4 regions of the Desulfofundulus sp. TPOSR genome follow, and region 1 is predicted to be linked to each of the others. Evidence: riboswitches for the same ligand, from Rfam matches in the RefSeq annotation. Region 1 holds a riboswitch; each other region holds the start of a gene.
The links. A riboswitch is a leader RNA that binds a small molecule or an ion and turns the genes downstream of it on or off. The one in region 1 is predicted to bind cobalamin.
Positions count from the first base shown of each region.

Region 1 (7,506 bases):
AGCAGCACGAGGCCCACCCGGGGGCAGGGTTCTCCCGGTTCCCGGGCCGGGGTTAGATTCAGGCCGTTGTTGCGTGCCGTCTGGAACACATCTATACCGCAGGCCTCCAGGGAAGGGCGGGCCTCCCCGGGACGGCGGCACGCCCCCCCGGTATTGCATTCCTCACACAGGCCGCACGGCCCCGCCCCCAGCCCGAAGGCCCTGTAATAACCGGCCCGGAAGGCAAGGTGCTCCAGGTGGGCTGCCAGGTAGCGCACCAGCCAGGATGTCGGGGCCAGAAAGAGAATGCCCGTACGGTAACAGTCCAGCACTTTTTCCGTCTCCTCGGGCCGGGGGCTGAAGGGAGGGCAGGTAAGGCTCCTGCCGTAGCCGGGGCAGCCGTACTGGCATTTCCAGCGCACCCAGGGGGCCACGGCCACCGTTTTGACATCTATTACCCTGGTTTCCGTTGTTCCGGCTTCCCGGGCCACCCGGCAGAGATGCTCCACCAGGTCATCCAGGGCCACGGCTTCAGCCGGCCCGGCAACGGGCCCGCCCCTGTTGTTAAAAGTTCCTGTCACGGGCTCCTCCTCCCTTCTATTTGTCATTCCATTTTCTCCCTTTTAACAGCCCGCTGCCCGGGGTCAGGGGGTGGTAAGTCACATCCACAAAACCGGCGTCCTCCAGCCAGCTGCCCATTTCCTGAACGCTATACACCCGGCCGGTAAGGGTGCCCACCAGCATGTTCAGGTCAAAGAGGGCGGCTTCCAGGGAGGGCTCTTCAGCCAGGACGTAATCGTGGATCACCACCTGCCCGCCCGGGCGCAGGGCCCGGAAGACCCGGTCCATGATTTGTCGGTTGGTGGCAGCGTCATAAATGTGCACCACATTGGAGGCCAGCACCAGGTCGTAAACCCCTTCACCCAGTTCGTCCCTGGTGAAATCCCCGGCACATAGCTCCACCCGCTCCATCATCCCCGCCGCTTCTATCAATTCCCGGGTGATCTTCAGGGTGGGGGCCAGGTCCAGGATGGTGGCCCGTGCCCGGGGCTCTTTCTTCAACAGGGCAACGGTATACACCCCGGGCCCGCCGCCCAAATCCAGTATGCGTTCACAACCGCTTAAATCCAGGGCGGCAGCCAGCTGCTCCGCCTTGAGCCGGGCCTGGTCCCGCATGGCCAGGATGTAGTCCCGCAGGCGCTCTTCATAGTTCGCCCGTTCCACGGCCTCAAAACCCACCGGGCGGCCGGTGCGCACGGCCTCGCCCAGCCGGGACCAACCCTCGGCCAGGTTGGCAAAGTGGTGCACCGCATGGCCCAGGTAGGCGTCCCTTCCCCGCACCAGGTGGCGGCCGGCCAGGGGAGCGTTGCGGTAAAACTCGCCCTCCCTTTCCACCAGCCCCAGGCCCTCCAGGGCAACCAGCAGGCGGGCGGTGGCTTCCGGGTGGGTGCCCAGGGCCGCGGCCACCCGGGCGGGAGTTTGGGCGCCCCGGGCCAGGATGTCGAAAAGGCCCAGGTCCACGGCCGTAAAAAGCACCTGAGCCGCCCAGTGGCCGCGGCAGATGTCCATTATATACCAGCCACTGGGGGAAAAACGCGTTTCACCGGTATACATCCGCCTGGCACCTCCGGTAGAACCGGCAGCAGCCGCAGCAGCCAGCAGGGTTCTTAACTTCACCGGTATACAAGTACCTGTCACCTCAAAGATGCCATGTTATAACCGCCGGAACCTGCGGTCGTCCCCCGCCGCCCCCGTTGAGGACCGCTGCCCGTACCTCTTTGGTTCTGCAACGGTTTTTTGAATAACCGGGCGGGTCACTGCTGAAAATACTCCGAGACCAACCGCAGGGCGCATTCATCCCCGCAGGCGCTGCAAGGTTCCCCTTTTTCTTTCTCAAGGTAACAGCGCACCAGGGCCGGGTCGATAGCCAGGCCGGCCACGGCCTCCCGGTCCAGGGAAGCCCGGGCCCGGGCCATTTTTAAATCCCACTCCCAGGCGCCTTTTACACCTTTGGCAATGTCGGCAGCGTGGGCGGCAATGCGGGCGGCCATCACCCCCACGCGCACGTCCTCTTCCGTGGGCAGGCCCAGGTGCTCCGCCGGCGTGACGTAGCAGATGAAGTCCGCCCCGGAAGCCCCGGCCAGGGCGCCGCCGATGGCCGCGGTGATGTGGTCGTACCCCGGAGCCACATCAATGGCCAGGGTGCCCAGAACAAAATAGGGAGCCTGGTGGCAGAGCTGCTTTTGCAAAAGCATGGTGGTTTCCACGTGATGGATGGGCACGTGCCCCGGCCCTTCCACCATCACCTGCACCCCCTTTTCCCTGGCCCGGGCCACCAGCTCCCCGGCCACCAGCAGGCCCTGGATCTGGGCGCCGTCCAGGGAATCGGCAATGCACCCGGGGCGGATGGCATCGCCCAGGCTCAAGGTTACGTCGTACTCCCGCAGGATGTCCAGCACCCGGTCGAACTCCTCATAAAGGGGATTTTCCTTCCTGTTGTGCAGCATCCAGCCGGTGAGGAAGGCACCGCCCCGGCTGACAATATCCGTCACCCGGCCGGTTTTCTGGAGGCGCTCGACCACTTCAAAATTCAGGGCGCAGTGAATGGCCATGAAATCAATGCCCGCGGCCGCCTGCTTTTCTATGGCTTCAAACATCTCCTCCGGGGTCATGGCCACAATGCCGCCCCTCTTCTCGATGGCCTCAATGCCCGCCTGGTAGATGGGCACGCTTCCCACGGGAACCGTGGCCCTTTCCAGGCTAACGCGGCGCATGCCGTCGATGTCCCCCCCGGTGGAGAGATCCATAATGGCATCAGCCCCGGCGGAAATGGCCACTTCGATCTTGCGGGCCTCCATTTCCGGGTCGTCCCGGTCGCTGGAGGTGCCAATGAGGGCATTTACCTTGGTCCGCAGGCCCCGCCCGATGGCGCAGGGCCGGATTCCTTTCCGCAACCTGTTTTTCGGGATGACGATGGTACCGGCGGCCACCCCGGCCCGGATAAATTCCGGGTCCACTCCCTCCTGCCGGGCCACCTCCTCCATCTCCGGCGTAATAAAGCCCTTCCTGGCTGCCAGTAACTGGGTCATAACCTAACACACCCCCTGCTCTTTGCCCAGATATTCCCCTACCACCTGCATGGCGCAGTACCTGCCGCACATGGCACATGTCCGGTGTGAGCCGCGGCTGCGCTCCCGGCGAAGGGCACCGGCCCGGCCGGGGTCGAGGGCCAGTTCGATTTGCCTGTCCCAGTCCAGGGCCTTGCGTGCCCGGGACATTTCCAGGTCCCACTGCGCCGACCGGGGCTCCCTGGCCACGTCGGCTGCATGGGCGGCAATACGGGCGGCAACGACCCCTTCCCGCACCTGTTCCACATCGGGCAGTCCCAGGTGCTCCGCGGCGGTGACATAACAGAGAAATTCCGCCCCGGCCCAGGCCGCAAGGGCCCCGCCGATGGCCGCCGTAATATGGTCGTATCCCGGAGCGATGTCCGTAACCACCGGGCCGAAGACAAAATAGGGCGCCCCGTGGCAGAGCTGCTTTTCCAGTTGCACGGTGGCCTTCAGGTGCCCCAGGGGGACGTGCCCCGGCCCTTTAACCATCACCTGCACCTGCTGTTGCCGGGCCCGGGCCACCAGTTCCCCCAGCACCACCAGTTCCTGCACCTGGGCCGCGTCCAGGGAATCGGCCAGGCAGCCGGGGCGCCACCCGTCGGCCAGGCTCAAGGTAACATCGTAGCGGCGGCAGATCTCCAGCAGCCGGTCGAAATGCTCGTATAGGGGATTCTCCTGCTGATTGTAAATCATCCAGCCCATTAAGTGGCTGCCCCCGTGACTGACCAGGTAATCGACCCGGCGGTGTTTCTTTGCCGCCCGCAGGGTCTGCCAGGTGGTGGCGCAGTGCAGGGCCAGAAAATCCACCCCGTCGGCGGCCTGCCGCTCGATCACCTCGAACATCTCGTCCACCTTCATTTTGACCGCCGCCCCGTACTTCTCCCGGGCCTCGGCCAGGGCCTGGTACACGGGCAGGGTGCCCACGGGCGTGGTCGTTGCCGCCAGTACGGCCCGCCGGGCGCCGTCAATATCCCCGCACACGCTCAAATCCATGATGGCGTCAGTCCCGGCCTCCACGGCGGCACGCACCTTGGCCACCTCGCCCTCGATGGTGTCCCCTTCCCCCGCCAGGCCCACACTGGCGCTTACCTTCACGGCAAGGCCCGTTCCGATGCCCACGGGATCGATGTTCTTTCTCATGCGGTTGCGGGGTATGACGATGGTGCCTTCCGCCACTCCCCGGCGGACGAACTCCGGATCCACCCCCTCCCGCCCGGCCACCCTTTTCATTTCCGGGGTAATCTCCCCGGCCAGGGCCCTGGCCATTTGCGTCGGCATTTTCGACCCACCTCCATGGAAGTAAAATAAAAAGTCCCCAGCCCAAACTTTACCCGGCTGAGGACTTTACCATCATCCTCCGCGCACGGCCGCCCTTTCTCGCGAGGGCGGCCATCCCTCAAACAGGCAGGTCTCCTGGCTAACGGATCATCGCTATTTATCCAGGCCTTCCCGGCCAGCACTCAGCCGTGACAGCGCTTGATCATGCCGTTTTCACTGCTGAACAAGCGTGCCATTGGATGCAACAGCTCACCAGTGAGTGCTGGGCCAGTGACCGGGATCAGCTCCCCGACTACAGTGGCGGGACCGCGCCGTTTCCGGGTGGTATGCCACCCGTCCGGACTTCCCTATTCTCCCCCTGCGGGGCACCTGTTTGACTATTCAGTTATTGTTTATATGGGATTCTACCACACCGGCCCGGCAACGTCAAGCAAAATTTGGAACGGTTATTTTATTTTTTGACTACCGGGTTGGCCAGCCGGCCGATGCCGGATACAACCACCTCTACCGTGTCCCCCGGCTGCACCGGCCCCACCCCCGCAGGCGTACCGGTAAGGATGACATCGCCGGGCAAAAGGGTCATGATGCGGGAGATAAAGCTGACCAGCCGGTATACCGGAAAGATCAGCTGGGACGTGGAGGAATGTTGTTTTCGCTCCCCGTTGAGGTAGAGCGAAACTTCCCTGTCCCCCGGGTCAACGCCGGTGACGATGTAGGGACCCAGGGGCAGGAAGGTATCAAACGACTTGGCCCGGGTCCACTGCCCGTCCTTTTTCTGGAGGTCCCGGGCGGTAACGTCGTTGGCACAGGTATAGCCCAGTATGTACTCATCCGCTTCTTCTTCCCTCACCTGCCGCGCCTTTTTCCCGATCACCACCGCCAGCTCGGCCTCGTAGTCCACCTGATGGCTCATGGCCGGGTAAACAATGGGTTCCCCGGGGCCGATCACGGCGGTGGACGGCTTCAGGAACAGGACCGGTTCCTCCGGCAGGGCCATACCCAGCTCCAGGGCGTGGTCCCGGTAATTGAGCCCCACACACACCGCCTTGGTGGGCAGGCAGGGAGCCAGCAGGTCCAGCTCCGGCAGGGCGAACTGCCGCCCGGATACCGGTTCCAAAGATTGAAAGGGATCGGCCACCGGTAGAACCGTGTCACCCTCAACTATGCCGTAGAAAATTTCTCCCCTGTGATGAAAACGGCCAATACGCACAAAAAACACCCCTGTTCTGCCGGATGAGATTTCAATGCCATTATTTTAACAGAAGGATTGTCCCCGGTAAAACAGTTGGATACCCAGGAATGGCCGTGCAATAGCGAAAAATACTAGCCCCGAATTTGCCCTCCAGTACCGCCGGTGAAAAGGAAAAGCCCCGCCGGCGCGGGGCCGAGGAGCGCTCGATAAGTTAATAAGTTAAGTGCCTGGCACCAGCCTGACTACTGGAGGGACTTATTGATGCCTTCCCCGATGATGGCCCGCGCCTCTTCCAGGGTGTTGGCGGCAAACAATTCCTCCATGATGCCGTCCAGCACTTCCAGGCTGGTCATCTCCCGGACTTTCTCCTGCAGGCCGGCGGATGCATCGCCGAACCTCCTCCTGAGGTATTTGCAGATGGCATCCTGTGCTTTCTCAACCTTGCCCCTCGCCTCGCCTTCGGCCTTCCCTCTCAATACGCCTTCCATCACAGCTTGCCTCTTCATCTCATCCAGTGCCCGTTCTATGTTGGTGATCATCTTTTCCACCTCCCGGGGATCGTTTTCCTCCAGCACGCGTTCCACCTCTTCTCGCAGGTGTACCGGCAATTTGCGCTTGATGACGTTCTTCAGCCACACCGTCACCTGACGAAACTGCTCCGGAGTCATCCCTTTCAGTACGCCGGCGAGCTTCCTGAGCCGGACTACCAGCTCCAGGGGATTCACGGTCTGGTCCAGGTAAAACACGCTGGACACCACGTTGGCCGCCCGGTACAGATCCTCTTCGCTGTACCGGACGACGTCGAAAAGGATGTAGGAGAAGTCCAGCAGGTAACCGGGGAACCGCTCGTGCCCCGCCTGGTATTCCCTGAAGCTCCTGCAGGCCGTCCAGCTTCTCCTGCCGTTGTAGAGGACGGCGGGAACGATGGCCGGCAGCCTGAATCCCTTGCGCCTCCGCTCCTTCTCCGGCGTGTTGTTGTAAATGTCCCGCCATATCTCCACCATGTACAGCAGCAGCCGGAAGGGCATCAGGTAGTCCACCGTTGACTGCAGCTCCAGCAGAACGTAGAATATCACGTCGTTACCTTTTGCCCTCAGCCGGTAGATAATATCTGCTTCTTTCTCGCTGAAGTCCTGCAGGATATAGGACTTTTCCACCCGCACCAGACTGTCTTCGTCTATGTCTTTCGCCCATTCCTCACGGACAAAGGTCTTGAGCAATTCCAGAAACGCCCGCTTACTGGAGAGAAGTTCCCTGTATCCTCTGTCGTGGGAATGGTGGGGCTGTCTTTTGTCCGGCACGGGTTCATTCCTCCTGTGGCTGTATTATACCACATCCGGCCGGAGATTGACATGAGGCGGAACTGGACCGGATACTGAACAGTACACCAAGTGAAAAGAAAAAGCCCCGCCGGCGCGGGACCGGAGCTCGATAAGTTAATAAGTTAAGTGCCTGGCACCGAACCGTCCTGGCACCGAACCGTCCTCGAACCGTCCTGGCACAATTTACAAAGCCGCCCTCTGCTCAAGCGGTTTAATAACATCTTTAAACAACTTTGAGGCATTAAATAATTCTATCCCAATTAGATTACCATCCTTATCCAACTCAAGATTTATTCCAGGATGTAGTTCTATAACTTCTCCTTCAACACCCTCTCTAGACAGGTAAAGGATATCAGCTTCTGAATCATAATAGGCTTTCAATTTTAACCCACCTCCTACTTCTAACTCTGTTTTCCCTTTGACCGTCCTTTAGCGGGTGCAAAGTTACTAACACTATTTTTCCTTCAGACATACTGTAGGTCAAAGCCATGTCTCTCTCCGCGCCCTGGAATTCCATGTGTTTCACTGCAATAAAGTAATCGGTCTGAGTATCCTTATAATGCTCATCGGCCTGGGTAAAAATCGTTTCAGCCATCCCGTCTGGAATGCCACGCAGTTCTTT
Region 1 covers NZ_JAAOEF010000001.1:1,083,054-1,090,559, forward strand. The annotation lists gene G7K71_RS05420 (DUF2284 domain-containing protein) at 1-560, opposite strand, end outside; gene G7K71_RS05425 (methyltransferase) at 577-1,656, opposite strand; gene bzaB (B12 lower ligand biosynthesis ThiC-like protein BzaB) at 1,794-3,068, opposite strand; gene thiC (phosphomethylpyrimidine synthase ThiC) at 3,072-4,370, opposite strand; cobalamin riboswitch at 4,478-4,758, opposite strand; gene G7K71_RS05440 (fumarylacetoacetate hydrolase family protein) at 4,822-5,580, opposite strand; gene G7K71_RS05445 (Rpn family recombination-promoting nuclease/putative transposase) at 5,805-6,863, opposite strand; gene G7K71_RS05450 (DUF2283 domain-containing protein) at 7,068-7,265, opposite strand; gene G7K71_RS05455 (hypothetical protein) at 7,249-7,506, opposite strand, start outside.

Region 2 (7,506 bases), on a different contig from region 1:
AAATGTCAATAAAAATTCTTTTGACATTCAACCATTTTAACTGTAAAATTGTAGAATACCATAAATTTTTTCTCCATAACTATATTCCCTGATGCGAAACAGCTTCCGGTAGGGAGGTTTTCTTGATGGCTTTGGATCGCCTAAACAAACGGGACAAAGCTGCTCTTAGCCGGTTTTGTAAGCTTATCCGGAGCACCCTCCGCCAAAATCTAGAAGAGGTCCGGCTTTTTGGTTCTAAAGCCCGGGGTGATGATGATCCATATTCAGACATTGACGTTCTTGTTGTGGTAAAAAACCGTCATCCGGAAGTAGATGATCTAGTTTTGGACGCCGCTTTTGAAGTCAGCCTGGACTATGACGTTGTTTTGTCCCCGGTGGTTTTTTCCCATAACGAATACTATGCGCCCCTTACCCGGAAAACCCTTTTTTACCAAAATACACGGGAGGAAGGGGTGCCGCTATGAAAGAAAACCTTGATTTGGAACTGGCTAAATACCGTTTAGACAGAGCCCGGGAAACAGCCGAAGAAGCCGATACCTTAATTCGTGAAGGCAAGCTTAAGGGTGCCGTCAACCGCCTTTATTTCTCGGTTTTTTACGCTGCCAGGGCTCTGCTTGCAACCAAACGGCTTGATTCCGCAAAACACAGCGGTGTAATTGGTTTATTCAACAAGGAATTTATTAAAACCGGGATTATCTCCGTCAATTCAGGAAAAACTCTTTCCAAAGCCTTCAAGTTCAGAAACGAAGGTGATTACCAGGACTTCCGCGAATTTAAACATGAGGAAATAGTGGCACTCCGAAAAGAATGCTCCGCTTTTATTGAAGAAGTAAGCACTTATCTTTCCTCGTTTTGACCATTAGAAAGCGCGGTTTGTTCCGGCATCTTTCCTATTTCCAGGCCCCGGCCCGGCGCAAAAGGCTTGCCGCCCATAGAAAAGCATTTTCATAAATCACTTCCCGATCAAGCGGTTCAAGAAGGGCGACCTGCCTGATCCTCTCATTAACTTCCTCCACGCCTACCAGTTCCACGGGCAAGCCCTCTTCCCCGGCTTTAGTCACGGTTTCCGTTACTAATTTGTTAGGAGGCATAAAACACCAGATCTCGTAAGCTACCTGGTATTTCATCTGCATTTGTTTTTCCGCAAAATCGGCATAGCGTAGGAGTCCTTCAACTTTTTTCCGGACCCGGCGCAACCGGGTGGACAACTTTTCTTTTTCGGCAAAATGATAAGTGCTGGAAAAATCCATCCCGTATAATTAAAGCCGTCCACTTCCAGGAGTTGGTTTCCCTTTTGATGGCGCCGATGGTCGCCGCGCAGGGAATGTAAATCAGGCACATGGCCATAAAGGCATAGGCCGAAAGAGGAGTCCAGTGCTGCTGGATGATGGGGATTAAACTTTCTGCTTCCTCGCCAACACCGTAAATGACACCGAGAGTACCGACCACCACTTCTTTAGCTAAAAGGCCAAAGATCAGGGCAACAGCAGCCTCCCAGGTACCAAACCCGGCAGGGGCAAAGACGGGGGCAAAAATGGCACCCAGATGACCGATCAGGCTTTCCCTGCTGCCGGGTTCCACGCCCCAGGGTAGCACAGAAAGAAGCCAGATCAGGATTACCACGCTGAAGATGATTGTACCGGCCTTACGCAGGAAGGCACTGCCTGCCTGTACCGTTCCAGCAGGGCATCAGCCAGGGAGCGGCCCACCTGCCAGGCCGCACGGCTGGGAACAGCCTGGGGATCGACGGAGTAAAAGTTGCGCCCGGTAGGGAGAATGTCGGCCATGCCACGGGTAGGAGCTCCCGAAGGTCCAGGAGGTACAAAACCCCCGGCTAAAGAGTTGAGGCAGTTGTCCAGTTCCTGCTTTGTTGCGGCCAGAACCGGCACCAGCGTATTGACTGTGTATTCAATGACCCGGCAAATCTCCTCATTTTGTTTTCCCAGGAGCTTTTGCACTATAAAGGGTGCTTCATTTACCGTATAACCGCCATTTACGAAGGCTTCCAGCGCTATCCCCCGGCTACCCAGCTCATCGTTTCCGGTCGCATACAGGAATACCGGCAGGGCTACACCACCCTGGTTTTCTATTTGTCTAAAAAAGCTTGTAATGTGTCAGGAGGAGGTCATAATCCACTTCTTCCAGGAACTTCTTCTGCCTGGTTTCCTGCGGGTTTAAAAGCATAATGTTGATCCTGTCCTCATTAACAGGAGACACCATCCGCACGCGCCTTTCAGAGTACCGGGAATAACTGTAAATTAAGCTGCCGCCCAGAGCACAAAAAGAGCCACTGGACCCCCACTGGTTGGCCACCACCAGGTGCATTTGTTCGGCTATCCTGGCTTCCCAGATAAACTGGCTTTTTTCATCATTCCAGAGGGCGGGAACGCAGAGCACATCCACCCCCTGTTTGGCCAGACTCTCCAGGCTTTCCGGAAAAAACAGGTCATGCCCCAGTAAAAGGCCCACCCTGCCAAAGGGGAGGTCAAAAAAACGAAAATCTTCCTGCCCGGGACGAGCCCATTCCCTGTCGAACGGACTCAGGTGTATCTTTCTGTATTTTCCCAGTAACCCCGCCGGACCGATCAACACGGCGGTGTTAAACAGTTGACCGTCTTCCCTTTCCAACACCCCCATCACCACATACAGATCCAGCTTTTCTGCCTTTCGGACAACCTCCACGGTAATAGGGCCGGGAACCGGTTCGGCCAGTTCTCCTGCCTGTGACGGTTGAGATATGGCCCCTGTTACAGCAAGTTCCGGAAAAACAACCAGGTCGAGCTTCATCCTCCTGCGGGCGGCCAGATCTGCGGCCTGGTCCAGGAATGATAAAATGCGCCGGGTATTTCTCTCCAGCTCTCCAGCCCGTGGAGCAAACTGAACAGTGGCTACGGCAAACTCCTTACCTGCGGACAACCCCAGCAGCGCCTCCGGTTCAAATTGGGAAAAGGTATCCAGCGTTATACCGGCATAGAATTCCGGCCGCCTGTCGCCCAGCAGGACACCGGCCCCGGAGGTAAAAAATCTTCCGTTTTTTAAAGGCAACGTGCCATAAAGGATGGTGTCATGCGCAGACTGTACTTCCTTTAAAACGCTGCCGTCGGGGCCAATGATAAACGATTGTGAGGCATTACAGTTCATCGTCTTATCCTGACCCGTACGGTTACAGGCCAGTACATAAACTCCGTTTTCCAGAGCCCGGGCACGCCAGAAAACTTCCGGCGGGTAGTGATGGGGCGGCCAGTTGGCCGGGATCAGCAGCACCCGGGCACCTTTCAGGGCAGCCATTCGCGCCGCCTTGTACCAGTATGTATCGGCACAGATGAGCACACCCACTCTACCAAAGCAGGTTTCTGCCACCAGCACGGGCAGGTTACCCCTGGCCGCCCAGAGATTTTCCTTAAACGCAGGGGCCAGCTTTCGATGCTCACCCATTACCCGGCCGTCGGGGCCTATGAGCACTGCGGTGTTATAATAAATACCCGATTTTAAATCCACTTCCGGCAGCCCCAGGCAGATATAGACCCCGTACCGGCAGGCCAGGGCACCGAACAATTCCGTGGTCGGGCCGGGAACGGTCTCCACAAAGAGGGAAATGTCTCTTCTGCTTTCAAAGGCATAACCCGTGGTGGCCAACTCGGGATTTACAATGATCCGGGCACCACCGGCAGCAGCCTCTTCATTTAAGGCCAGCAACCGCCGCAGGTTATGTTCCTTATCTTTCCACTTGATGGCCGCATGAATTAAAGCCACCCTGACTTCTTCCGGCATATTTAACACCTCATCAAGAAACTTCTTTTCCACCCGGAAATTTCCGCCCGTCCGGCCAGATACAATGCCGGGGTTCCTTCTGGCAATCAAAAACGGGCAATCAAAAACCCCCGCTACGCATAAAGCGGGGGCATGGAAAATCAGACCTACCACCTCCCTATCCGCGTAGGCAGCATGGCTTAATGAACGGGGCAGGTCTCCTGGCTCGGGTTCATCGGAACTCCACGTCTTCCCATCCAACACTCAGCCATGCTATGGTTCCCTCAGCCGTAACCTTGATCTTAGCAGTAACCAATTTCTATCAAAGCTGAAAACAATCTTACTGAGTGCTGGACAGTGACATTATGTGGGTCCCTTCCCCCTCACAGTGGCGGGACCGCGCCGGATTTGCACCGGCTTCCCTTTTCAGCCTGCCCCCATCAGGGAAGCAGGACACCCCGTTACGCATTATTTCAGTTCTAAAAAGGATGATATAAAGACCCGCAAACTCAGCCCGTTGCATTAACAACGGGTCCACCGAAATCAAGTTTCTACGATGAAAATCCATTTCTTTGAGCCGTTACCTTTTTCCAGGAACCGCTATCGTTAAGCAGGCGAAAGCCGGATTGGATGCCCGGGGCTTTTGAAGATTTCCCCTTTCCCATAAAAAGAGAACTATCCGGTTCTCTTTTAAACGTCAGCTATGCGTAATCATGAGTTCCCTTGACTACCTTTACCCCAAACTTTTCCGTAATCTTTTTGGCAAGCTCGTCCACATCCCTGTAGGGACAGGCCGGCCAGGCGTTAACCATACAGGTAGAAAGGTGGATAACATCAAAATCTACATTCTTCTTAACACAACCGATGTTTGGAATCAATGATCTCCCTGGACATTCACAGGCCAGGAAACCCACCACATTTACAGCATCGTAATCCTTGAAATTACCCTCCAGGTCCCGGGCGGCTTTAAAACACTTCCACTCGCCGGGACAGCCATAACCCTGGGATACGTAGGAACCACAACTTACAATGAGTACATTCACCTTCCAAATCACTCCTTTTTTTGGTTTTGTTATAACATACCACTTATCATATGTCAATTAATTGCTTCATCACTTGTCAATAAATCCTTCCAAACGGGTTCACCGTACACCAAAAAGGCTCAGCGTGGCGCTGTACACCTTTTTGTCGTACTCGCCTTCCCGGCCCAGGGTTTCGTCGGCAACCCGGGTGTAAAAAAGCCAGTGCCCGGGATTGCTCAAGATAAACTTCACCCGTCCTGCATCATCAGTTTTTGCGCTTAGCCCCCAGTCATCTTCTTCCCGCAGGCTCCAGGTCGCCTTCACTTCTGTCCCCGGTAAAGGCCGGCCGCGGTAAAGAACTTCCAGAATTACTTCGTCCCCCACCCGGTAAGCACCGGGGGTAAGAATCAGTTCGAGGTCGTGGGCCAGGTTGATGATTTCCGGTGGCTGCACCACCGGGCCGCAGGTGGCACAGAAATGCCCCACCTGCACGTATGTCTTGGCATACTGGTAGTAGTAGCCCACTTCCCGGGCATCTGGGTAGTCTTTACGCGTCCCCCGGCGGTAAAAACCGTCCGCGGTAACCGCCACCGGCCCGACGTCGTTCTCCACCGTCACGGGCCAGAACCCATCCCGGTCGGGCGTAAACGCCACCAGGTGAAACCGGTCATCTCCCGGCTCCACTTTTAAGGGAAGCTTCTCCCCGCCGGGAGCCAAAACCCAAGCTGAAAGGTGCGCCAGATCCGCCAGGCCGTCCGGACGCATGGCGTGCCCGTAAAAAATCCGGCACCGGGTTTCATGTCCTTCGTGACCATGACTTCCCTCGGGCAGAACCCAAATTTCGTGACCCTGCACTACCTTCAACATGAAGAACTCCTCCCTTGGTTTAAGTGGTATACTTTTAATGAGAGGACCAATTTGCTAACATTCCTTAATTTTAAAAACACTCGCCCTGGAGGTGATTTAATGTCCTCCATCCCTGAGCACCTCAAGTTCACCTACGAAGATTACCTGCTTTTGCCTGAAGACAGGCGTTATGAAATCATTGGAGGCGATCTTTTCACGACTCCTTCTCCCAAGCGGGCGCACCAACAAATAAGCAGAAACTTAACTACCATCTTATGGTCCTACGTTAAAGAATTGTTCAGGCCTCCCGTAAGCTATACTGAGCAATCCTTACAGACCGGACGTCCCTCCTGTAAAAAGGCATGATCCTTCATCATTTCTTCGCCGCAGCGGCTGCAGGTTATCATCTCCAGGCAGAGCTCGGGAAGACGTATTTCTGAATCTACAAATTGCATTTCAAAAATTTCTTCCGCCGGGCCTTCCAGGATGTACTTCATCAGGGGTTCCTGGCGGTGGTAAAACTCCTCCCGCTCCTCTTCTGTAGCTACGCCGTTAGCCACCTTTTCCATGAGGGTTACAAAATCATCACCTTCCCTGCTCAGCACCCCTGCCTTTAAGCTTACCCGCAAAGCTTGCCGCTCTCCCATGCAGGCAAAGGTAAAGACGTATTTGCCGTTGTCCCTGTAGACGAAGTTCCTCTTACCAAAGGTGCAACCCGACATCACCTGTACTGCGTCAGCGGCACAGGTACGGTTTTCCACCACGGCCACCAGGTCGTGCCCGGGAACACCAGCACCCAGTTTTTCCAAAGCAACTTTTGTTGCCCGGTACCCGATGGCCAGCAAACAACATGGATGCCCGTGAAAGGCTATTACTTTTTCCCAATCGGTCATCAGAAAACACTCCTTTCATTAATCGTACCTGAAGAAATGAAACACAAAAGCCATGAAAACCCACACCTCGTTTCGACGAGGCACTAAAGGGCCTTCATGGCCTTAAAATGGACATTATCAAAATTTCCGTGCAGCCCGTTCGCAACAGCTATACGCCTTCACGGCGCCGGTAAAGTTATTACAATAATCAACGGCTTCAGCCGCTTCTGTAAAGATTCGCTTTGCTTCCCCAAATTCCTCCTCCTTGTTTAAATTTTCTCAACCCCTTGTGATTGATACTGTGCAGGCTCACAATCTCCCTCATTCGAGAACTTTAAAACCGGCCGGACCGGGCAGCCAAATGAATAGTTTTAAATGTGAAACATGTTGACCATCAAATTTTTTGATGGTATATTTTACTTGGAAAGACAGGTGATGTGATGAATAATAACGAGCAGTTGCTCACTGAAAAAATTGCCGATGCGCTCTGGCAAATCTGGCGTTGCTGGCGTTTGACGTCACACCCGGTAAAACAGGGTAAGATTACACCTGAACAGTACTGGGTTTTGCACATCCTGCACCGGTTTGGACCACAGCGGATCAAAGACATCGCCGTTCGCATGGGTACCGGCTCAAGCGCAGTGACCATCACTGTCAAGAGACTGGAGCGGGATGGTCTGGTATGCAGAAAACGAGGAACGGAAGACGAGCGGGTGGTAACTGTGTATCTCACCGAGCACGGGCAGGCAGTATTTCACGCCTGGCGGCAGGAAAGGCACCGGGTTTTATCAGCCCTTTTTGAACCGCTCGACGGGGAGGAAAGACGCCAGCTTTACAGCCTGCTGGAGAAAGTGCTGGGGCAGATGAAAGAAGGAGCGGTGTCCGGTGGAGGTAATTGTCGAGGTTGAACAACTGAAAAAATCCTTCGGCAAACACACCGCGGTAAAAGGTGTTTCTTTTAACATTGCAGCCGGGGAGGTTTTTGGCCTGCTGGGGCCAAACGGAGCGGGTAAGAC
Region 2 covers NZ_JAAOEF010000003.1:158,044-165,549, reverse strand. The annotation lists gene G7K71_RS11600 (nucleotidyltransferase domain-containing protein) at 126-464, shown strand; gene G7K71_RS11595 (HEPN domain-containing protein) at 461-856, shown strand; gene G7K71_RS11590 (hypothetical protein) at 891-1,133, opposite strand; gene G7K71_RS11585 (nucleoside recognition domain-containing protein) at 1,171-1,596, opposite strand; gene G7K71_RS11580 (cobaltochelatase subunit CobN) at 1,617-1,958, opposite strand; gene G7K71_RS11575 (carbon-nitrogen hydrolase family protein) at 2,095-3,804, opposite strand; cobalamin riboswitch at 3,944-4,226, opposite strand; gene G7K71_RS11570 (CGGC domain-containing protein) at 4,452-4,793, opposite strand; gene G7K71_RS11565 (DUF4198 domain-containing protein) at 4,893-5,639, opposite strand; gene G7K71_RS11555 (FmdE family protein) at 5,933-6,511, opposite strand; gene G7K71_RS11550 (MarR family winged helix-turn-helix transcriptional regulator) at 6,931-7,398, shown strand; gene G7K71_RS11545 (ATP-binding cassette domain-containing protein) at 7,376-7,506, shown strand, end outside.
Region 2: another riboswitch for cobalamin. It lies ahead of G7K71_RS11575 (carbon-nitrogen hydrolase family protein); the one in region 1 lies ahead of thiC (phosphomethylpyrimidine synthase ThiC).

Region 3 (7,506 bases), on a different contig from region 1:
TTGCCTGGGAATACCGGTGGAAGTGGAACAGGTGCTGGAGCTGGCCGGGGAAGGGGCGGTGGGGCGCCCCCATGTAGCCCGGGCGCTGGTTCAGATGGGGGCCGTGGCCACGGTGGGGGAAGCTTTTGAGAAGTACATCGGCAAGGATCGGGTGGCCTATGTGCCCAGGTACAAGTATACCCCCCGGGAGGCGGTACGTTTGCTTCGCCGGGCGGGCGGGGTGGCGGTGCTGGCCCATCCTGGCCTGGCCCGTTGCGATCACCTCATCCCCCGGCTGGTTGCCGAAGGGTTACAGGGTCTCGAAGTATTTTACCCGGCCCATTCTGAAGAGATGGTGTGGCATTACGAAAGGCTCTGCCGGCGTTACCACCTGGTGGCCACCGGTGGCTCCGATTACCACGGTTCGGACCACCGTGAGTATAACCGCCTGGGGGCGGCCACGGCACCAGATGAAGTAATATCTATATTACAGGAACTGGCCCGGCAAGGCCCGGGAACTTAAACTTGTTGTCGAACGGGGTGGGGACATGGAAGTAGCTCAGCGTATTAAAGGTTTGGAATCGGCCATTTTTAACGAGATGGAACATTATAAGAAACAGGTAGAGGCCCGGGGAGTAAAGGTGATTAATCTGGGTGTGGGCAGCCCGGATCGTCCCCCGGCCCCCCACATCATTGCCGCCCTGCACCGGGCAATTGATAATCCAGTTAACTATCGCTACCCCCTGGAAGGCCTGCCGGCCCTCCACCGGGCGTTGGCTCGCTGGTACCGTCGGCGCTTTGGGGTAGAACTGGATCCGGATTATGAAGTGCTGGTATTAATGGGTTCTCAGGACGGTCTGGCCCATATCGCCCTGGCTTATATTAACCCGGGGGATGTGGCCCTGGTTCCTGATCCGGGCTACCCCATTTATGCCTGCAGCATTCTCTTAGCCGGCGGGGAAATCTACCCCATGCCCCTTCTGGCCGAAAACAATTTCCTGCCCGACCTGGCGTCTATCCCCGGGGAAGTGGCCCGCAGGGCCAGGTTGATGTGGCTCAACTACCCCAACAACCCCGTGGCCGTTTCGGCCAACCGTGAATTTTTTGAGCGGGTGGTCGATTTTGCCCGCCATTACGGTATTCTGGTCTGCCATGACGCAGCCTATGCCGAGCTGGCTTACGACGGCTTTAAACCCATGAGTTTTCTGGAAGTTCCCGGCGCCAAAGAAGTGGGTGTGGAGTTCTATTCCCTGTCCAAGACCTATAATATGGCCGGCTGCCGGATAGGCTTTGCCGTGGGCAACCGGGATGTGCTGGCCGCCCTGGCCCGCATCAAGTCCAACATTGACTACGGTGTATTCCGGGCGGTTCAGGAGGCGGGCATTGCGGCCTTAGAAGGTCCCCAGAGTTGCGTGGAAGAGACGGCTCGCACTTACCAGCGCCGGCGGGATGTGCTGGTGGACGGGTTGGCCCGTTACGGCTGGCATATGCCCAAACCCAACGCCTCCATGTTTGTCTGGGCTCCCCTGCCGGCGGGATATACTTCCTCGCGGCAGTTTGCCCTGGAATTGCTGGAGCGGGCAGGGGTGCTGGTCATTCCCGGACTGGCCTTTGGAGCCATGGGGGAGGGTTATGTGCGCATAGCCCTGGTACAGGAAGAGGAGTTGCTGGCCGAGGCCGTGGAACGCATTGGGAGGGCCTTTTCCTTCCGGTAGCCCTTCGTCTATTGCCACCAGGGGCAGCATATACTAAAACCAGACCTGCTGCCTGGGGTGGTGGCTCGATGGATGTGCTTGAAATGCAACGGCGGATCCAGGAACTGGAGGAGAAGGTGGAACAACTCCGGTTGAGCCGCCGGGTGTTGATGAATTTAATTGAACGGATGGATAAAGAAAAATCTGCCATCCTGGCCCAGCTGGAAAAGGAGAACAAGCGGCTGCACCGGGTTAATTACCGTTATGCCCGGTCCCTTTTACGAAAAAATTTGCAAATCCTTGAGCTGGAATCGAGACTAAAGGATTACCTGTCCAGGGATTCTGTTGAAGCGAGGCGACCGGACTCTCGCGGCGGTTAAGCCGGTTTCATACCGCCTTCGCAGTGCCGGCGGGATCCGGTCCACAGCGGGCCGGGGTGTACATCTTACACTTAAGCACCGGTGTAAGCGGGGACAAGCCCCGTTTAAGTTGTGCTTGAAACTAAAGGTTTAGGAGCGAATATTATGCGTATTGCTGTAGTGGACGGGCAGGGCGGCGGTATTGGCAAGCATATCATGGAAAGGTTGCGCCGGGAATTGCCCGAGGAGGTGGATATTCTGGCCCTGGGAACCAATGCCCTGGCTACTTCGGTGATGCTCCGGGCCGGTGCCAACGAGGGGGCCACCGGCGAAAATGCGGTAATTTACAATGCGCCCCGGGTGGACCTGATCGTGGGTCCGGTAAGTATTCTTTTCCCCCACGCCATGATGGGGGAGTTAACACCGGCCATGGCCGCGGCCCTCGCCGCGAGCCCGGCAAAAAAAATTTTGTTGCCCCTGGTACGGGGGTCCGTAGAACTGGTGGGATTGCGTACCGAACCCCTGCCCCACCTGATCGAAGAATTGGTCCAGCGCGTAAAGGAATACGTAGAAAAATTTTAACTGTGAAGAGGATTTTCTTTTAAAATAGCGAATTAGCCAACAAAGTGATTATCCAGCCCGCAGGTGCCCCAAAGGGGAGAATAGGGAATCAGGTGAAAGTCCTGAGCGGTCTCCGCCACTGTAACCGGGAAGCAGCCCTGCAATGCCACCGCCAGGGAAGGCGTGGGGCAGGCGATGATCCGGGAGCCAGGATACCTGCCTGCGGGTGCCTTTGACCCCTTCGTGAGCAAAGGGGCATGGCGTCGTTCGGGGCTAGGGACTGGCCTGGCACAAGTTTCCCCGGTCTTTCGAAGGCTGGGGTTTTTGTTTTAAGGGGTGTGGTTATGGCTCTGGTGCTTGTTCTTGGCGGTGCCAGGAGCGGCAAGAGCAGTTTTGCCGAAAAACTGGCCGCATCAAACGGTTCAAGGGTTGTTTATGTAGCTACGGCAGCCGCCGGCGACGATGAAATGGCCCGGCGGATCGCTAATCACCGCCGGCGCCGCCCTGCCGGATGGCTTACTGTAGAAGAAACCCACCGGCTGGAAAGGGTGATCAGGGAATACGAAAGAAAGGCAGGCGTCCTTTTAATCGACTGTGTGACCATGTGGGTTACCAATCTCTTGCTGGATGAAAACCTGCCCGCCTCCGGCGGTGCGGTGGAAGACAAAGAAAGTTTTATCCTGGAACAGGCCCGGCAATTGGGCGGGACGGCAGCAGCCTCCCCGGCCCGGGTAATTATGGTAGCCAATGAGGTGGGATTGGGCCTGGTGCCGGACAATGCCCTGGGCCGTTCGTTTCGCGATGTGGCGGGGCGGGTAAACCAGATCCTGGCCCGGGAGGCGGAGGAGGTTTACCTGGTGGTGGCCGGTTTGCCCGTGGAGATCAAATCCCTGGTATTTAAAAGGAGGTAGCTTGCATATGCTGGCCAGGACCATTATGGTGCAGGGAACCGCTTCACACGTGGGCAAAAGTGTCCTGGTGGCCGCCCTTTGTCGTATCTTTTACCAGGATGGCTATCGTGTGGCTCCGTTTAAGTCCCAGAACATGGCCCTGAACTCTTTTGTAACCCGGGATGGGGGTGAAATGGGCCGGGCTCAGGTGGTGCAGGCCGAGGCTGCCGGGATAGAGCCGCATGTGGACATGAACCCCATTTTGCTCAAGCCCACGGGGCAGGCCTCCTCCCAGGTGATCGTCCTGGGCCGGCCGGTAGGAAACCTTTCCGCCCGGGAATATCATAACGGCTATGCCCAAAAGGCATGGGAAATTATATGCCAGGCCCTGGACCGGCTGCGCCGGTGTTACGAGATCGTGGCCATTGAAGGTGCCGGAAGCCCGGCCGAGGTCAACCTCCAGGCTACGGAAATTGTGAACATGCGGGTGGCCCGGCTGGCGGGGGCGCCGGTACTGCTTGCCGCCGATATAGACAAGGGTGGCGCCCTGGCCGCAGTGGTTGGCACCCTGGAATTGCTTCCGGAAGAGGATCGGCGGCGGGTAGCGGGGATCATTATCAATAAGTTTCGCGGGGATTTAAAACTCTTCCAGCCGGCGGTGGACTTCCTGGAAGCAAAAACAGGGATACCGGTGGTGGGGGTGGTTCCCTATTTTGAAGGTTTCCGGGTGCAGGAAGAGGATACGGTTTCCGAGGAAAGCCTGCGCAGAAGCCGGACGTCTTCCAGGCGGGAAGTGGAAATTGCCGTCATTCACCTGCCCCATATTTCCAATTTTACTGATTTTGATCCCCTGGAGGACGAGCCCGATGTGAATGTGCGTTATATTGGGAAAGGAACTCCTTTGGGACGGCCGGATCTGATCATCCTTCCCGGAAGCAAAAACACCATTGAGGATCTGGTTTCTTTGAAGCGATCGGGCCTGGCCGGCGAAATATGCCGGTTGGCCCGGGAAGGAGTACCGGTAATCGGCATCTGCGGCGGCTTCCAGATGCTGGGCAAAGAGCTGGCCGATCCCTATCACACCGAGTCCAGCATTCCCAGAATAGAAGGACTGGGATTGCTGGATATCAGCACCGCCTTTGAGCCGGAAAAGGTGACCACCCAGGTGGAGGCCACAGTCAGCGGCAGGGGCCCCCTTTTATCACCGGCCCGGGGACAGAGGGTAGTAGGTTACGAGATTCACATGGGGCGCACCCGACTGGGGCCCGGGGCTGTACCGGCCTTTCACATTCACCGGCGTTCCGGGGAAGCGGTGGACTGCCCGGACGGGGCGCAGGACGAGCAGGGGCTGGTCTTTGGCACCTATATCCACGGCCTGTTTGACGACGATGGTTTCCGCCGGCAGCTGCTCAATGCCCTGAGATTAAGGAAGGGGCTGGCTCCCCTGGAGCAGGGAGGTACCAGCCACCTGGAGCAGCGGGAACGGGATTATGACCGGTTGGCCGCTGTAGTGCGGGGAAGCCTGGATATGGGCAGGATTTACCAGTTCCTCGGTTTGCCGGGACCCAAGAGCAGGGGCTCCATGGCCGGGGCGGTATGAAATTCTCTACAAGAATGAGTTTGGCCCCCCAGCACTCACCGTTGCCGGAGTTCTTTAATTAGGATGGTTGCTGCCTAATATGGACTTTCAATCTCCGGGCAGGTATATGGATCCGGTGAGTGCTGGGTCACCGGAGCGAGCGGGAGCCAAAACAGGGTAGTTGGAAAGTGGGGATAACTCAGACGAGAATGCATGGAAAGGGGCGACAGGCCTGGGTGTTTGGACTTGTGCCAGGTAACGGGACATGCTCGTAATAGTTGCTGCTTATATGCTGGATCTGCTGGTGGGAGACCCCCGCTGGCTTCCCCACCCGGTAGTGATTATAGGGAAAGTCATTGCCGGTTTGGAAAAATTCTTGCGCCGGGTAGCCGGGAGTCCCCTTTCCCTGCGGATCGCCGGGGTGGTCCTGGCAGCCGTGGTGGTGGGGAGCAGTTACCTGGCTGCGCACTTTTTGATCCGCCTGGCTGCCCTGGTGCACCCCTGGCTGGCCCTGGGGCTGGAGGTCTGGCTCATTGCCACCACCTTTGCCGTCCGGGGGCTGGCCGGGGCGGCCCGGGATGTACTGCTCCCCCTGTCCCGGGGCGATCTGGACCTGGCCCGCCAGCAGGTAGGCTTTATAGTCGGTAGGGATACGCACGCCATGGATGCCCGGGAAATGACCCGGGCTACGGTGGAAACGGTGGCTGAAAACATTGTCGATGGTTTTGTATCCCCCCTCTTTTACGCCCTCATTGGCGGAGCGCCCCTGGCCGTAGCCTACCGGGCGGTGAATACCCTTGACTCCCTGGTGGGCTACCGAAACGACCTGTACCGGGATCTGGGCTGGGCCTCGGCCCGCCTGGATGATGTGGCCAATTTTTTGCCTGCCCGCTGGACCGGGTTGTTGCTGGTGGCGGCAGCCTGGCTTTCCGGGCGCCGGGCCGGGGAGGCCTGGCAGGTTATGAGAAAAGATGCCCGGCGTCATCCCAGCCCCAACAGCGGCATTCCCGAGGCAGCCATGGCCGGCGCCCTGGGGGTACGCCTCGGCGGGCTGAACTATTATGGCGGGCAGGCTTCCTTTCGAGCCTATTTAAACGAATCCGGCCACCCGCCGCTGATAGATCACATCCGCCAGGCGGTGGACATGCTCTACCTTACCGCCGCCCTGGCCGTAATAAACGGCCTGGCGGTGAAGTTGGTCTTTTGCTCACTTTTATAAGGAGGTTACACTCTTTTGAAGATCCCGCGCCTTTTGATTGCCGCCACCCACAGCGGGGCCGGCAAAACCACCCTGGCCACGGCTCTGATGGCCGCTTTTACCCGGGCGGGTTTTGCCGTCCAGCCTTTCAAGGTGGGCCCGGATTATATTGATCCCGGCTACCACACTGCGGCCACGGGACGGATTTCCCGCAATTTGGATACCTTTTTTTTGGGGACGGCCGGAGTACGGGAGGTGTTTGCCCGCGCCGCTTCGGGGGCAGACCTCTGTATAATCGAAGGGGTCATGGGTCTTTACGACGGCAAAGGGGCTACGGAGCGGGGCAGTTCGGCGGAGGTGGCTAAAGCCCTCGAGGCTCCGGTTTTGCTGGTGGTGAATGCCCGATCCATGTCCCGCAGTGCAGCCGCCCTGGTTCTGGGCTACCGCCTTTTTGATCCCCGGGTGCGGTTGGCCGGAGTGCTGCTCAACCGGGTGGGCGGCCCCCGGCACTACGTCATGCTCAAGGAGGCCATTGAAAAACAGGCTGGTGTTCCCGTGCTGGGCTGGGTTGGCCGCCGGGAGGAAATATCCCTTCCCCACCGGCACCTGGGTCTTTTGCCGGCGGTGGAAAAGAACGCCCTGGCTGATCACTTGGAGCGGCTGGTGGCGGTCCTGGAGGAAGGGGTCGATCTCTTCCGCCTGCTGGAAACAGCCCGGGCGGCGCCGCTGCTGCCCGAAACCACGCGGAAAATTTTCCCTGCCGCACCCCTGCCCTCCCGGGTGCGCCTGGGGGTAGTAAGGGACGCCGCCTTTAACTTTTACTACCAGGATGGGCTGGAGCTCCTGGCTGCTCTAGGAGCGGAAATCGTTTTTGTCAGCGCCCTTGCCGATCCGGCTTTACCCCCGGAGCTGGACGGCCTGTACATTGGCGGCGGTTTTCCGGAAATGTTTTTAGAAAAGCTGGCGGCCAACAAAGGGTTCCTGGAAAGTTTGCGCCGGGCTTTTCACCAGGGTATGCCCGTCTATGCGGAGTGCGGCGGGTTGATGTATCTTTGCCGGGCCATTTGCGATTTTGAAGGCCGGGAGTATCCCATGGCCGGCTTGCTGCCGGGAGTATGTCGCATGCATTCCCGGCGGGTGGCCCTGGGATACTGTGAAGCCCGGGTACTGGCCGATAATATCCTGGCCCCGGCGGGAACAAGGCTGGTGGGCCACGAATTTCACTATTCTTCCATAGAGGGCATGC
Region 3 covers NZ_JAAOEF010000003.1:30,882-38,387, forward strand. The annotation lists gene G7K71_RS10920 (PHP domain-containing protein) at 1-502, shown strand, start outside; gene G7K71_RS10925 (LL-diaminopimelate aminotransferase) at 528-1,694, shown strand; gene G7K71_RS10930 (hypothetical protein) at 1,763-2,053, shown strand; gene G7K71_RS10935 (DUF3842 family protein) at 2,198-2,614, shown strand; cobalamin riboswitch at 2,659-2,832, shown strand; gene cobU (bifunctional adenosylcobinamide kinase/adenosylcobinamide-phosphate guanylyltransferase) at 2,938-3,504, shown strand; gene G7K71_RS10945 (cobyric acid synthase) at 3,512-5,083, shown strand; gene cbiB (adenosylcobinamide-phosphate synthase CbiB) at 5,328-6,281, shown strand; gene G7K71_RS10955 (cobyrinate a,c-diamide synthase) at 6,297-7,506, shown strand, end outside.
Region 3: another riboswitch for cobalamin. It lies ahead of cobU (bifunctional adenosylcobinamide kinase/adenosylcobinamide-phosphate guanylyltransferase); the one in region 1 lies ahead of thiC (phosphomethylpyrimidine synthase ThiC).

Region 4 (7,506 bases), 590 kb from region 1:
ATACCTGCAAAAAAACAAAACGGCCTCCTGAGGCTTGACCAAAACGAGGGGAAACCCTAATTATTTTTTTCAATTATGACCTCTGCGCCGTCCTTCACTTGACGCAAATCCTCAAGGTCGCCCTCGATGCGCCCAAAGACGTTCACCGGGCTAGCTGCCCGGATCTCTTCCCCCTCGCTGATTGGAGTCGGTCCGAAAAAAATACAAAATGCATTTCCCGCCGGCCAGTAGCCAAGATCCCCCCTGGACACCAGATCAGAGGCTCCCCCTTCCAGCGGAGCGTTTACCGGAATGGAAAAGTAAATTTCCTCTCCCCAACGGTTGGCTCTACCCTTTATGGGTAGGGCTTCCTGGATTAAGCGTCCCGTCGGGGTGTCGTAAATTAAGGCGGGCCAGGAAAAGTTTCCTGATCTAATTGTTACTTTCAAGCTTCACCACTCCTTTTCACCATTCTATACTAATACAACGTCCCTGGCAAAATATTCTTTATCATTTTTCCGCAGCAAATTAATTTCACGGCCCCGCGGCCGTACTTCTATTTATTTGGTGAGTAGCATGGTGGCCAGAATGGTTATGGCTAATGATCATCCTCAAGAACGAGATTACCTTCGCGAAAAATCAGGGGAGCCGTCGGTCCAACAACCTCAATATCCGTCCTCTGGCTCAGCTCCCTGGCCAGGTTTTCGGTAACCCACAGGTACTCCAGTTCAAGATTGTTTTTGATCAAGGCCCCCTGCAAGTGCTCCACGGTCTCCCCTGCAGCCAGGCTCGCCAGCGCCGCCTCTATGGCCGACCGGTCGTCGGGCATAACGATCGGAAGCATGGCCCGCTGCACGTTTCCGCTGGTGATGTAGTTGAGATAAGTGGTCTTGTGGTCCATTTTATCGACCAGTACCACCGGCTGGGGAAAGATCTGCCTGATTTTGACAAAGCTAAGGCGGCTCATAAGTTCACCTGGCCTTTAACATTAAAGGTATCTTCTGCCTTATCCAACATGGCTAGACCAAATAGTGCATATAAATGATTATACTCCTCGAAAGGCAATTCTGGCCAGACCGTGAAACCCTTTACTTGTCAAAAGCAGGTCCATTGGGCTAAAATAGGGAAGGTAGTCAAGCATATACTTAAGGAGGTAAGAGAATGTACTGGTCCCAAAAAGGTCCTGTTAATACCGACGAGACTATTGCCCTGGCGGTAAAGAGGGCGCGGGAATTATCCATTGACCACATCGTAGTGGCCTCCTGCAGCGGGGAAACGGCCAAAAAGCTCATCGGCAAGGTGCCCTATGTGGTCTGCGTAACCCACCACGTGGGTTTCACCGCTCCGGGAGAAGATGAAATGCCCCCCGGCGTGCGGGAAGAACTGACGGCCAAGGGAGTACGCCTGCTTACCACCACCCACCTCATGGGCGGGCTGGACCGGGGGGTGCGGAACAAATTCGGCGGCGTTTACCCCGCCGAAATCATTGCCCAAACCCTGCGCATCCTGGGTCAGGGTTTAAAGGTGTGCGTGGAAATCGCCGTCATGGCGCTGGACGCCGGGTTGATCCCGGCTGGCAAAGAGGTAGTGGCCGTTGCCGGAACAGGAACTGGTGCCGATACCGCCGCGGTAATTCTTCCTGCCCATGCCAACCATTTCTTTGACACCAAGGTTAAGGAAATCATTTGCAAGCCCAGGGAATTCTAGCGCCAGCTTGTTACTCGCTTATTGGCCAAAATAAGATAACATAATAAGCCTTAACAAAAGAATTGTGTCATAATATTTACGGGTTTAGACTAAAAAATTTTTTTGTGCGGCAGGAAAAAGCCCAGGCTTCAAGAATAATAAATGTAAGTATATCATTTTTTTGTACGGGGAGGATTTTCATGGGCAAGAAAATTACCGTTACGGTCATCAAAGCGGACGTTGGAGGCTGTGTGGGACATTCAAGCGTCCACTCCGCCCTGATTGAAAAGGCCCAGGGCATGCTTAAGGGTAGTTCCCTCCTGATAGACTCATATGTAGCCCATGTAGGCGACGATATTAACCTGATTATGACCCACGAACTGGGCAGAAATAACGGTGAAATCCACCAGCTGGCCTGGGATACTTTTGTAGCCTGTACTGAAATAGCCAAGAAACTGAAACTTTACGGCGCGGGACAGGACCTGCTGGCTGACGCCTTTTCCGGCAACATCAAGGGCCTGGGCCCTGGAGTAGCGGAGATGGAGTTTGAAGAGCGCAAGAGCGAACCCATAATAATCTTTATGGCCGACAAGACCGAACCGGGAGCCTGGAACCTGCCCCTGTACAAAATTTTTGCCGATCCCTTTAACACCGCCGGGCTGGTCATCGATCCCAGCATGCACGACGGGTTCATTTTCGAGGTACGGGACCTGATTGAAAACACGCGGGTTAATTTCTCAGCCCCCGAGGAAATATACGATATGCTGGTATTCATTGGCGCTCCCGGCCGCTACTGCATCAAGCGCGTCTTCCACAAGAAAACGGGGGAAATTGCCGCCGTGTCCAGCACCCAGCGGTTAAATCTGATGGCCGGTCGCTACGTGGGCAAGGACGACCCGGTTTGCATCGTACGCTGCCAGAGCGGCATGCCGGCGGTGGGGGAGGTGCTGGAACCCTTCACGAAACCCCACCTGGTCAGCGGCTGGATGCGCGGCTCCCACAGCGGCCCGCTGATGCCGGTTAGCATGCAGCAGGCCACCCCATCCCGTTTTGACGGCCCGCCCCGGGTGGTCGCCCTTGGCTTCCAGTTAGCCGAAGGCAAGCTCATTGGTCCCCAGGACTTCTTTGCCGACCCGGCCTTTGATCAGGCCCGGCAAATGGCCAACGAAATTGCCAGCTACATGCGCAGTCTGGGACCCTTTGAACCCCACCGGCTGCACCTGGACGAAATGGAATACACCACCATGCCCCAGGTATTGAAAAAGTTAAAAGATCGTTTTGAAAAGCTCCGCTAAACCATTGAACCGGGTAGATAGAGGCTGCTAACCCCTGACCTCTGACCTCTCACCCACCGGACATGGAGGTCCGCATCCGGCAGTTCGCCAAGCTTGAAGGGTTGCCTCGTTAGACTAAGCAGGCCCTGAGCCCGCCTGTAGGCGGTGTTCAGGGCCCTGTTCATTCTTTTGTTTACTTCAATATCTTATCTTCATCAAGATCGGCGATGCCCGCCTCGCTGAAGCTGGCCATCTGGTTAATCACCCGGCAGGCCGCCTCCACCAGGTGCATGGCCAGGGCCGCACCGGTTCCTTCACCCAAACGCATATTCAGGTAAAGCATGGGTACCAACCCCAGGTGCTCCAGCATCAAACGATGGCCCTGCTCACCGGAGAGATGAGAAGCAATCATAAATTCCTTCACCCGGGGCTGCAGGGCAACCGCCACCATGGCAGCGGCAGTGGTAATAAAGCCGTCGATGACCACCGGCACCCGCCGGGCGGCCGCCCCCAGAATAACCCCGGCCAGGCCGCCAATCTCCAGCCCACCTACTTTGGCCAGCACGTCCAGAGCGTCTGCGGGATCGGGCCGGTTCACTTCCAGCGCCCTGGCTACCACATTTATCTTCTGGCGCAGAACCTGGTCGTTGACCAGGGTGCCCCGCCCGGTAACCGCCTCGGGGGCATAACCACCCAACACCGCGGCAATGGCACTGCTGGGAGTGGTGTTTCCGATGCCCATATCGCCAAGGCCAATCAAAGTGGCTCCCCGGTCGATCTCCCCCTGGACCACCTCGATACCCACTTCCACCGACCGTACCGCTTCCTCCCGGGTCATGGCCGGGCCGCGGGCAATGTTCCCCGCCCCGGGACGCACTTTCCGGTTCAGCACGCCGGGGTAATCTACCGGCACCGCTACCCCCACGTCCACCACTACCAGGCGGGCGCCGGCCAGCCGCCCCAGCACGCCGATACCGGCCACCCCCGTGAGGAAGGCTGGAATCTGCTGGTGGGTGATCTCCTGGGGCGCCACACTCACTCCCTCGGCCACCACCCCGTGGTCCCCGGCCATAATGATAATCACCCGGTCGCCAACCACGGGGCGGGGGTTGCCGGTAATACCAGCCAGTTGGACGGCCAGCTCTTCCAGCCGGCCCAGGCTGCCGGGTGGCTTGATCAGGCTGTCCAGCCGTTTTTGGGCTTCAGCCATGGGCTCGGGGTATAACGTTCCCACTTCGGCAATGGTCTTTTCCAGCAGCAAAACGATCAACCTCCCACGTATTAAAGTTTGGTTAAATTAAAAAAGTCCACAGCCCGATCAAGGCCGTGGACTTTACCATCATCCAGCGGTGAAAGAACCAGCAGGCAGGTCTCCTGGCTCCGGATCCTCACAACCAGCCGCCTTCCCAGCCAGCACTCACCAGTGATATGGTTAAACCATGTTGTTACATTTCCATTGCTAAAACAAGTGCCATTGCATGTATCAGCTCATCAGTGAGTGCCGTGCCAGTGGCTTATAACATTGGAGGTTGCTCCCCGATCACAGTGGCGGGACCGCTCAGGATTTTCACCTGATTCCCTATTCTCCCCCGGTTAAAAACGGGGGCACCTGCTGATGTTTAATATTTGCCTGTTTATGTAGTTGTTAGTTCTACGTGCCCGAATATTTTTCCTGCCATGAATCTGAAATTAAAATTTACCGGTATTACTTTACCGGGCGATCAAAATAAATGTTCTTGCCCGTAGCGGAAATGGGAATACCCACCACAATGGGACCCTGGAGCAAACCCATCTGGCGGGCCACCGTACCCACCCGGTACATGATCCGGTTGTCGGCGTTAAAGAGGCTGGCCGTTTTGACCGCCGATCCCAGGGCAATACCCACATCTAAAAGACGCCAAGCGCACAGAGGTCCAGGAAACTCCGGTCCTTCGTGGCTTTGTAAATCCTCACACCGGCTGTAACCGCAGGCCCCGCAATTTAAGCCTAAAGGCTTGTTTTCCGTCAGGGAAATGAGCAATACTGCATCGGAGCGGCGTACATTATCGGCATCGCGGTCGAAATTAACCTTGCCCCGCTCCCTTCCAAAGCGTTCCATTTCATCAGCCAGCCGGGAGAGCTCTTCTCCCGACAGCACCCGGGTACCCACATAATCCTGGCCCAACCCCTTGGGGGCGGTCCGGGCCGACAGGGCCATCAATTGAGCGACCATTAGCATAGGCTCGCGCAAACCCATCACCTTCCATGATTGTATTAATTTCCGGGGACAATATCCAGTTCTCCCTCTTTATTGAGACGGGCTTTAAAGGAGCCCATTTCCTGCGTAAGAACCAGGCGGCGCTGCCCCACCTGCACCACGGACCCCGGGAAGGCCCGCTTTACTCTGATTACGCCGGCCACCCCTACCCGGACCACCGGAGGTGCCCCCAGGGCGCTGCCCAGTTCCTCTACCTCGGCATTACCCTCACAAAAGATCTCCCCGCCCTTGAAAGAACCTTTAACCACCACATCCTGCCCGGCATTAATGGTGGTATTGACACACCCCCGCTGGGTCACATAAACGCTGCCGGAACTCTGGATGGTGGAACTCATGGCCGAAGGGACCACCACATCGGCCGGGTTTTCAGCAGTCTCCTGCAGCAGGGCAGCGGCAGATTCCACATCCTTGATTACATCGCCAAAACTTTTTACCGTCAGGGGATTCAGCCCAACCAGGCAGTTTAAGGAACGGCCGCATCTGGCCACTTCACCGGGCACCTCTGCCCTGATGGCGGCAATTTCCCGCAGGGTGTTTTTCACCAGGGAACGCAGGTTTTTGAATTTTGTATCCATCAGGGTCATAAGGACCCGCCCGAAGTCTACCCGGTCTATGTTTCCCTGGTGCCGCTTTAACTGCTCCAGGGCCTGCTTGAGAAGGTCCAGGTTGGATTGAATGTCCCGGAGCATGAAGGAAAGCTTTTTGGCCCCGGGAAAACCGCTGCCGGCTCGCAGTTTACTGCCGATCACCCCCCGGTGCACCTGCAACTTGCCTCCGCTGATCACCGTGGCCCGGGTCACCAGTCCGGTGATTTCTACACAGCCGGTAGCCTGAACTTCCATGGCCTCGCAGACATTGCCCAGAATTTTCAAGTCCCCTTTAAACCTGATGTTACCGCTTTTAATGCATACATCCCCTTTGTGAACCAGCAGGGGGTCAACATTAAAAACATAAGTGTTCCCGGCCTGTTTATACCAGGGCCGCCCGTTAACCAGGGCCACCACCCGGGTACCATTTTCCTTTAGTTCCACCCCTTTCCCCGCCCGCAGCTCCAACAGCCGTGGCGGCGGGGGAGGGAGATCCTCACCGGTCACGGCCCTGCCGGGCAATCCGGGCTGTGGGGGGTGCTTTACCGCCAGCAAGGCCCCGGATTCCACAGAGACAATGGTACTGGTTTCCCGGAAATCAACGCGCTTTCCCTCGTCCACAGCCCTTTCGAAAAGCGTTCCATCGTCAAAAAGCACCTCCAGCCGCTCATCCACACCCGGTTGCGGCGGCTCCCCTTCCGCCACCAGCAGCGGCTCTGATTGGGGGCTCGCGGCAAACGAGATTACCGCATCTTCTTTGATTCCGAAGACCACTCCTGCCGCCTGCAGCGCCTTATAAACCGATTCCGGATCCAGAACGGCAACTTCCCCCGGAGCAGAAACATAAGCTTTCATTTTATCCTCGCTAATGGCTACTTTCAGGTACTCATCGACCATTATTCCCTCCCCCCAATGCCGCTACACAACATAATTTATTTAATATATCTTTCGGAACGTCGTGATGAAAAATAAGGAGGGCAAGTAACTTTCCTTCATTCATTAAAAGTAAACTTCGCTTCTCTTCGAGGATTTCCTGCCAGACACACCGCTTAATTCCAAACGGCAATACAAACTGAGGAGTTGAGCAAATTTTTGTCCCCTGGGGCAGGAATTTTTTCTTCCCACTCGAAATAAATCAAGTTAAAGGCCTGTTCTTAAGGAAAGATGTACCACCCGGGAGAAATAAAAACACCCGGACTGGAACTGCTCCTGGTTTTCCTGCGCTTGCTTTATTTCGTCGGCGCCATGTTGCTGGTAGCCGGGATAGGCGTTATTCTCCAGGCACCCGCCGTAGTCACCGGCGTTGTGGCCGGTATTACCGCCTATATCCTGCTGTCAAGCGGCCTTTTTGAGGTGATCACCTATCGTTGTTCCCATTGTGGGAATGTCAAGCGCACCATAAAAGATTTCGGTTCCTACCGTTGCTCCAACTGCGGGCAAGAAAGTTACATCAAAGGCATGTAAAAAAAACAACGGTCCCCCGGCGGGGACCAAATTTATTTTAACCAACCTTTTGTATAACGGTGGGTTACTGGGAACGGAAACAACGGAAAAGACACGATAAACCGGTTTCAAGAAACCAGCGCCCGGTTCCAAACATCATCGAAATTATTTCCTATGGCCACCACAACACCATCCACGAAGGCCAGCCACTGGCCCTGGCACTGCACCAGAATAATCCCCTCGGCCGCCATACCCGCACCTCCTCCCGGATAAAAAATTT
Region 4 covers NZ_JAAOEF010000001.1:491,384-498,889, forward strand. The annotation lists gene G7K71_RS02530 (cyclophilin-like fold protein) at 57-428, opposite strand; gene G7K71_RS02535 (hypothetical protein) at 578-946, opposite strand; gene G7K71_RS02540 (pyruvate kinase alpha/beta domain-containing protein) at 1,141-1,686, shown strand; gene fbp (fructose-1,6-bisphosphate aldolase/phosphatase) at 1,866-2,960, shown strand; gene cobT (nicotinate-nucleotide--dimethylbenzimidazole phosphoribosyltransferase) at 3,133-4,200, opposite strand; cobalamin riboswitch at 4,286-4,567, opposite strand; gene G7K71_RS02555 (ferredoxin domain-containing protein) at 4,645-5,175, opposite strand; gene G7K71_RS02560 (DUF342 domain-containing protein) at 5,193-6,680, opposite strand; gene G7K71_RS02565 (transposase) at 6,948-7,247, shown strand; gene G7K71_RS19740 (hypothetical protein) at 7,355-7,477, opposite strand.
Region 4: another riboswitch for cobalamin. It lies ahead of cobT (nicotinate-nucleotide--dimethylbenzimidazole phosphoribosyltransferase); the one in region 1 lies ahead of thiC (phosphomethylpyrimidine synthase ThiC).